Microlunatus soli: one gene and its partner. Each later gene encodes a partner of the first gene's protein in a complex. Links are inferred from orthologs where the notes say so. Each region holds a gene or a part of one and is shown in the gene's direction. Other genes may lie near its edges. The genes, in order: mfd and uvrA.

Evidence for each region.
Region 2: the proteins of mfd (region 1) and uvrA are in contact, whole or in part, in a crystal structure (PDB 4DFC), measured with the Escherichia coli proteins. The link is inferred for Microlunatus soli from one-to-one orthologs.

What each region holds. Positions count from the first base shown.
Region 1 is NZ_LT629772.1:1,512,831-1,517,321, reverse strand. What follows is about bases 295-4,480. They hold mfd (transcription-repair coupling factor), read left to right. Parts: upstream 295-671; coding sequence 672-4,280; downstream 4,281-4,480. Other genes in these bases: BLU38_RS07120 (MerR family transcriptional regulator), read left to right, coding at 4,388-4,480. Outside these bases: more of BLU38_RS07120, read left to right, coding at 4,481-4,491. UniProt on the Escherichia coli protein: Couples transcription and DNA repair by recognizing RNA polymerase (RNAP) stalled at DNA lesions. Mediates ATP-dependent release of RNAP and its truncated transcript from the DNA, and recruitment of nucleotide excision repair machinery to the damaged site.
Region 2 is NZ_LT629772.1:849,003-853,033, reverse strand. Bases 1-3,726 are described here. They hold uvrA (excinuclease ABC subunit UvrA), read left to right. Parts: upstream 1-358; coding sequence 359-3,526; downstream 3,527-3,726. Other genes in these bases: BLU38_RS03995 (Rieske (2Fe-2S) protein), read left to right, coding at 3,680-3,726; BLU38_RS04005 (maleylpyruvate isomerase family mycothiol-dependent enzyme), read right to left, coding at 1-177. Also shown: more of BLU38_RS03995, read left to right, coding at 3,727-4,031. UniProt on the Escherichia coli protein: The UvrABC repair system catalyzes the recognition and processing of DNA lesions. UvrA is an ATPase and a DNA-binding protein. A damage recognition complex composed of 2 UvrA and 2 UvrB subunits scans DNA for abnormalities.

The sequences.
Region 1 (4,491 bases):
TCGCCGTCCTGGGCAACGATGCCTTCGACGTGTCGAGGTTCGCGCAGTTCCTGGGAGGTCACCCGGCGATCGTCAGGTCGATGATCCAGGAGGCCGGTGCCGGTTCGTTCGTGGTCGTAGCGCTTGGCGATGTCGTCGGTCCGTCGCGAACCGGCGAGACGCTGCTTCGATTCCGCCGACGACCTGCCGTTGCGCATCGTGCAGACGTGGGCCGCCGCCCGATGACGACGCCGTCGACAGTTCCGTCCGACGGATCTCGACCGGCTCCGGTTGCTCCGATTCGTCGAAACCGAGCGGGCCGACATCGCTGCCGGGATCGTCACGACTCGGCTCCTGAGGCGGCGCGACCGGGATCCGCCGACGTGCGCGACCGCGCGGCTCGATCCGCCGCAGGGCGATTCGGTAACACCAGGTGCGATGTGTGCCGGGATGACGCTGGTTCTGGGGCGATTTGGTAGCACCGGTTGCGATATGTCCCGGTGTGGTGCTGCCGCCAAGGCGATGTGGTAACACGAGTTGCGATGTGTGCCGGGAACGCCATGAGCACTCGTCTGGTGCTGCTCGTTACGCGACACCTCAGTGTTCAGGACCCACGACAGTACGGCGCGGCGGGAGCCGGTCATCCACAGCCACGATTCCGGCCGTGGAACCATCGCGAGTAGGGTTACCCGGTGACCCTTTCGGGACTCGTCGACCTTCTTGCAACAGAACCCACCATCTCCGAAGCCATCGGTGATGCGCGCTCGCATGCCGTGAACGCGCTGGACCTGACCATGCCGGCACCGATGCGCCCCCTTTTCGCCGCGGCCATGACCGCGGCCACCGACCGTGGCGGCGCCGACGCGCCGGTGCTGCTGGTCACCTCGACCTACCGTGAGGCCGAGGACGTCACCGAGACCCTGCAGTCTCTGATGGACCCGGACCTGGTCGCCTATTACCCGGCCTGGGAGACGCTGCCGCACGAGCGGCTGAGTCCGCGGTCCGACACCGTCGGCCGGCGGCTGGCAGTGCTGCGCCGGCTCGTCCATCCCACGGCGGACGAGACGCCGCTCAAGATCATCGTCGCACCGATCCGCAGCGTGCTGCAGCCGCAGGTCAGGGGGCTGGCCGACCTGAAGCCGGTCCGGCTCCGCACCGGCGAGGACTTCGACATCTCCGACCTGGCTCGCGCCCTGGTGGATGCCGCCTACGTCCGGGTCGACCTGGTCGAGCGACGCGGCGAGTTCGCCGTCCGCGGCGGCATCGTCGACGTCTTCCCACCGACCGAGGAACACCCGGTCCGGATCGACTTCTTCGGCGACACCATCGAGGAGATCCGCTACTTCGCCGTCGCCGACCAGCGGTCCTCCGACCTGACCACCGACGACATCACCGCCTCGCCCTGCCGCGAACTGCTGCTGACCGACCAGGTCAAGCAGCGGGCCGCCGAGCTGATGGAGGCCCATCCCGAGCTGTCGGAGATGCTGGAACGGATCGCCGCCGGCCATGCCGTGGAAGGCATGGAGTCGCTGTCCCCGGCACTGGTCGACGGCATGGAGCTGTTGGTCGATCTGCTCCCCGACGGCACCCACGTGCTGGTCGCGGACCCGGAACTGGTCCGCACCCGGTCGGCCGATCTGGTCAAGACCAGCGAGGAGTTCCTCGGTGCCTCCTGGGCCGCGGCCGCAGGCGGAGGTCAGGCGCCGATCGATCTCGGCTCGTCGTCCTACCGACCGCTGGCCGAGGTCCGCGAACACGCGTTGGACCGTGGGCTGGCCTGGTGGACGCTGTCGGTCTTCAGCGCCGGGCCGGAGCAGCAGAGTGGTCCGATCCGCACCGAGGAAGGGGAGATCATCGATTTCTCCACCGCGGTCAGCACCCTCGGAGTCTCCTCCCGTACGGTCGAGGCGCAACTGCCCGAGACGCACCGTGGGGATGCGGAGAAGTCGATCGCCGAGATCGCCGATCATGCCCGCGATGGCTGGCGGGTCGTGCTGGTCGCCGAGGGCAAGGGCACCGCACAGCGGATGGTGCAACTGCTCGGCGAGCAGGACATCGCCGCCCGGCTGATCGACGATCTCGGCACCGCACCGGAGCCGCAACTGGTCAGCGTCAGCACCGGTGAGCTGCGCACCGGTCTGCTGGTGGACAAGATCAAACTCGCCGTCTACACCACCGGCGACCTGTCCGGTCAGCATCAGGTCGACCGCTCCGAGCGGAAGATGCCGGCCCGGCGCAAGAAGCAGATCGATCCGCTGGAACTGCAGCCGGGCGACGCGATCGTGCACGAACAGCACGGCGTCGGCCGCTACCGTGAGATGGTTCAACGCACGGTCGCCGGCTCCACCCGGGAATACCTCGTCGTGGAGTACGCCGCCAGCAAACGCGGCCAGCCCGGTGACCGGCTCTATGTGCCGATGGACCAGCTCGATCTGGTCACCCGTTACGTCGGCGGCGAGGCTCCGTCGCTGGACCGGATGGGTGGCTCGGACTGGGCCAAGCGCAAGGGCCGGGCGCGCAAGGCCGTTCGCGAGATCGCCGCCGAGTTGATCAAGCTGTACGCCGCCCGGCAGGCCAGCCGCGGCCACGCCTTCGCCCCGGACACCACCTGGCAGCGGGAGCTGGAGGACGCGTTCAACTTCGTCGAGACGCCGGACCAGCTGGCCTGCATCGACGAGGTCAAGCACGACATGGAACAGGTCATCCCGATGGACAGGCTGATCTGTGGCGACGTCGGCTACGGGAAGACCGAGATCGCCGTCCGGGCAGCGTTCAAGGCCGTCCAGGACGGCAAGCAGGTCGCCATCCTGGTGCCGACAACGCTGCTGGTGCAGCAGCACTACAACACCTTCGCCGACCGGTACGCCGGCTTCCCGATCAAGGTCGGTGCGCTGAGCCGCTTCTCCTCCGACGCCGACAGCAAGGCGACCGTCGCCGGACTTGCCGACGGCAGTGTCGATGTCGTCGTCGGCACCCATCGGTTGATCAGCGACAAGATCAGGTTCAAGGATCTTGGTCTGGTGATCATCGACGAGGAACAGCGATTCGGCGTCGAGCACAAGGAATCGCTGAAGCGGCTGCGGATGGACGTCGACGTGCTCGCCATGTCGGCGACCCCGATCCCGCGCACCCTGGAGATGGCCGTTACCGGCATCCGTGAGATGTCCACGATCACCACCCCACCGGAGGAACGTCACCCGGTGCTCACCTTCGCCGGCCCGTACGACGAGGCCCAGGTGACGGCGGCGATCCGCCGTGAGCTGATGCGGGAAGGCCAGGTCTTCTTCGTGCACAACCGGGTGCAGTCGATCGAGAAGGCCGCCCGCCGGATCCGTGAGTTGGTGCCCGAGGCCCGCGTGGTGACCGCGCATGGACAGATGGGGGAGCACCAGCTGGAACAGGTGATGGTGGACTTCTGGGAACGTCGCGCAGACGTCCTGGTGGCGACCACGATCGTCGAAGCGGGGTTGGACATCTCGACGGCGAACACCTTGATCGTCGAACGGTCCGACACCCTCGGTCTGTCCCAGCTCCACCAGTTGCGCGGCCGGGTCGGCAGGAGCCGGGAACGGGGGTATGCCTACTTCCTGTATCCGCCGGAGAAGCCGCTCACCGAGACCGCCCATGATCGACTCGCCACGATCGCTGCGCACACCGACCTCGGGGCCGGGATGGCGGTGGCGATGAAGGACCTGGAGATCCGTGGCGCCGGCAACCTGCTGGGTGGTCAGCAGTCCGGTCACATCGCCGACGTCGGTTTCGATCTCTACGTCCGGTTGGTCGGCGAGGCGGTCGCGGAGTTCCGCGGCGACGGTGTCGAGCCGGAGGCCGAGGTCAAGATCGAATTGCCGATCGAGGCGCATCTGCCGACCGACTACGTCGAGTCCGAACGGCTTCGGCTGGAGATGTACAAGCGGATCGCCGAGGTCCGCGAACCGGCCGACATCGAGGCCGTCCGGGCCGAGCTCACCGACCGTTACGGCGCTCCCGGCTCCGAGGTGGAGAGCCTGTTGGCCGTCGCGAGATTCCGTTTGCTGGCCAGGCAGGCAGGACTGTCCGAGGTGGTCATCGCCGGCAACTTCATCCGTTTCGCCCCGGTCGACCTGGCCGAGTCCAAACAGCTGCGGCTGAAGCGTCTCTACCCGGGCAGCGTGGTCAAGGAGAAGGCCGGCCTGATGCTGGTGCCGAAGCCGAAGTCACCGCAGATCGGTGGGCCGCCGATCAAGGATCTCGAGCTCCTCGACTGGTGCACCGAGGTGGTCAGCAACGTCCTGATCGCCACCAACGCGCCGGCATCCTGAAGCTACCCGGACCGCTGCCCGAGGTCCCTGAGCTTGTCGAGGTTGGTTCCGCTGGTCGCGTTCTCGGTCCGTCGACCGGTTCAGGACCCGTGGTTGATCTTGACACTGTGTCATGGGTTGGAGTGGTGATCGACATGTTGAGCATCGGTGAGTTGGCCCACCGGACGGGAGTGTCCCGCCGGATGCTGCGGCACTGGGAGACGGTCGGATT
Region 2 (4,031 bases), 660 kb from region 1 along the record:
GTGGGTCGCGACATGGCCACGCGTCCAGCCGGGCAGGGCGGACGCGGATCGCCAGTCCTGGTCGGTGACGGCGATGGTCGCCCCCAGCAGCTGGCGGTCAGCCCGATCGAGCAACTCGCGCACCTCGGCGACGTCGGTGGTCGGCGGGGCCGCGTCCGGCCGGCTCGGCTGTGTCATGGCCGACAATCTAACCGCCCCGCAGGTCGCGCCGAACGGCTCCCCTCCGGCTCACCGGATCCGGTCGCGATTGTGTTGTCTGCGACGGATGTGACGCCTGAGAAACAGCAGACCGGTTCGGAACGGACGATGGATCGACGGCGCGGAGGAAATGTCGGAGGGTGCTCCTAGAGTTGCCGTCGTGACCGATCGACTCATCATCCGCGGTGCCCGAGAGCACAACCTGCGCGACGTCTCGCTCGACCTACCCCGGGACGCGCTGATCGTGTTCACCGGGCTGTCCGGCTCGGGCAAGTCGAGCCTCGCGTTCGACACCATTTTCGCCGAGGGGCAGCGGCGTTACGTCGAGTCGCTGTCGGCCTATGCCCGGCAGTTCCTCGGTCAGATGGACAAACCCGACGTCGACTTCATCGAGGGGCTGTCGCCGGCGGTCTCGATCGACCAGAAGTCGACCAACCGCAACCCGCGATCGACCGTCGGCACCATCACCGAGGTCTACGACTACCTGCGGCTGCTCTATGCCCGGGCCGGTCACCCACACTGCCCGGTCTGCGGCGAGCCGATCAGCCGACAGTCACCTCAGCAGATCGTCGATCGGCTGCTCGGGCTGCCCGACGGCACCCGGTTCCAGGTGCTGGCGCCGGTCGTCCGCGGCCGCAAGGGGGAGTATGTCGATCTGTTCCGCCAGCTCGGCACCGGCGGTTTCAGCCGGATCCGGGTGGACGGCGAGCTGCACCAGCTGACCGATCCGCCGACCTTGGACAAGCAGAAGAAGCACAACATCGATGTCATCGTCGATCGGCTGGCGGCCAAGCCGTCCGCCAAGCAGCGGCTGACGGACTCGGTGGAGACAGCGCTGGCCCTGGCCGCCGGTGTGGTGTCGATCGACTTCGTCGACCTGGACCCGAAGGATCCGGGACGGGAGCGTCGCTATTCCGAGAAGATGGCCTGTCCCAACGACCACGACATCTCCGTCGAAGAGCTGGAGCCGCGGCAGTTCTCGTTCAATGCGCCCTGGGGTGCCTGCCCGGAGTGCTCCGGGATCGGCACCAAGATGGAGGTCGATCCGGAGCTGGTGGTGCCCGATCCGGACAAGAGCCTGGATGAGGGAGCGATCTCGCCGTGGACCGGGATGCATGTCGCCGACTACTTCGGTCGGCTGATCGAGGCCTTGGCCAAGGACGCCAAGTTCAGCACCAGCGTGCCCTGGCACGAGTTGCCTGCGCGGGCCAAGAAGCTCCTGCTGCACGGCGTCGACGGCCAGGTGCACGTCTCCTACAAGAACCGGTACGGCCGGGAGCGGTCCTACAACGCCAAGTTCGAGGGCGTCGTGACCTACGTCGAGCGTCGTCACGCCGAGGCGGAGTCGGACTCCTCCCGGGAGCGGTTCGCCGGCTACATGCGGGAGGTGCCCTGCTCGGTCTGTAAGGGTGCCCGGCTGAAGCCGACATCGCTGGCGGTCACCGTCGGCGGTAAGAACATCGCCGAGGTAGCGGCGATGTCGATCGACAACGCCGCGCAGTTCCTGGCCGCGCTGAAGCTCAGCAAGCGGGAGAAGCAGATCGCCGAGCGGGTGCTCAAGGAGATCAACGAGCGGCTCCGGTTCCTGTTGGACGTCGGCCTGGACTATCTGTCGCTGGACCGGCCGACCGGCAGCCTGTCCGGGGGCGAGGCGCAGCGGATCCGATTGGCGACCCAGATCGGTTCCGGGCTGGCCGGGGTGCTCTACGTCCTGGACGAGCCGTCGATCGGGCTGCACCAGCGGGACAACCGGCGACTGATCGAGACGTTGGTCCGGCTCCGGGACATCGGCAACACGCTGATCGTCGTCGAGCATGACGAGGACACCATCCGGACCGCCGACTGGGCGGTCGACATCGGACCGGGCGCCGGTGAGCACGGTGGCCACGTGGTGGTGTCCGGTCCGGTGGACGAGCTGCTGGCCAGTGCGGAGTCGCTGACCGGTGCCTACCTGTCCGGGCGCAAGTCGATCCCGCTGCCGGCCAGTCGTCGGGCGCGGGACGGTCGTGCGATCACGGTCAAGGGTGCCCACGAACACAACCTGAAGAACATCGACGTGTCCTTCCCGCTCGGTCAGCTGATCGCTGTCACCGGGGTTTCCGGTTCGGGCAAGTCGACGCTGGTCAACGGCATCCTCTACACCGAGATGGCCAAGCGGATCTACAACGCACGGACCGTAGCGGGCAAACACAAGTCGATCACCGGCGCCGACGAGATCGACAAGATCATCCACGTCGACCAGTCACCGATCGGTCGTACGCCGCGGTCCAACCCGGCCACCTACACCGGCGTCTTCGACCACATGCGCAAGCTGTTCGCCGACACCCCGGAGGCCAAGGTCCGTGGCTATCAGCCGGGCCGGTTCTCCTTCAACGTCAAGGGCGGCCGCTGCGAGAACTGCATGGGCGACGGCACCATCAAGATCGAGATGAACTTCCTGCCCGACGTGTATGTGCCGTGCGAGGTCTGCCACGGGGCTCGGTACAACCGGGAGACCCTCGAGGTGCACTACAAGGGTCGGACGATCGCCGAGATCCTGGACATGCCGATCGAAGAAGCAGTGGACTTCTTCGCTGCCATCCCCGCGATCGCCCGACACCTGAAGACGCTGAACGAGGTCGGCCTGGGGTACGTCCGGCTCGGCCAACCGGCGCCGACCCTGTCCGGCGGCGAGGCACAGCGGGTGAAGCTGGCCAGCGAGCTACAGAAGCGTTCGACCGGCCGCACGATGTATGTCCTGGACGAGCCGACCACCGGTCTGCATTTCGAGGACATCCGCAAGTTGCTCGGTGTCCTGGGCCGGCTGGTCGATGCCGGCAACACGGTCGTGGTGATCGAGCACAACCTCGATGTGATCAAGACCGCCGACTGGCTGATCGACATGGGGCCGGAGGGTGGCTCCCGGGGTGGCACGGTGATCGCCGAAGGGACGCCGGAGGAGATCGCCCGGGTGGCTGAGTCCTACACCGGGCAGTTCCTCAACGAGGTCCTGCAGGGCCGCGAGGTGCCGGTCGGTCCCGCGCAGCCGGAGTTGGTGGCGGCAACGGAGTCTCGACGGCCGGTGGCGACGAAGGCGGTCGCCGGCCCCCGGAAGTCGGCGGCCCGCGCGTCGGTTGCCAACGATTCTGCGAAACGGGCCGCGGCGAAGAAGGCCGGGGCACGGAAGGCCCCACCGAAGAAGGCTGCACCGAAGAAGGCCACAGCGAAGACGGCGACCCAGAAGACTGCCGCCGGGAAGGCCGCGGCTCAGAAGGCGGCGACGAAGAAGAGCACCACCAAGAAGGCGACGTCGAAGAGGAGCACGACGAAGTCGGCCGCGGCCCGCTGATCAGCCCCGATCTCGGTGGGTGGCGAACCATCCGGCGTGCTACTCCGTTGACCCAGATGATTGAGTAGTCAGCGATCCGGAAGCCGACGGCGAGGAGACAGCGGTCTTCTCGCGGTGCGGGAGCCGGTCACCTTCACCCCGGAGGACACCAGCATGGTCGACGCATTCGTCAAGCCCACCACCACCCGCAGCCGGCGCGAGCTTTTCCGATCGATCGGGATGGTCGCACTCGGCGGCGCCACCGCGGTGCTCGCCGCGTGCTCCGGGGGTTCCGGAGCCTCCGGTGGGGGTGGGGGTTCCGCGGCGGCTTCCACCGGCCCGATCACCGTCGCCAAGTCCTCGGTGCCGGAGGGCAGCGGCGTGATCAAGGGAGCCTACGTCGTGACGCAGCCGACGGCCGGTGACTTCAAGGCGTTCAGCAGCAAGTGCACGCACGAGGGGTGCCCGCTCAGTGCGGTCGACGGCGACGCGATCGTCTGCAACTGCCACGGCAGCCAGTTCTCGG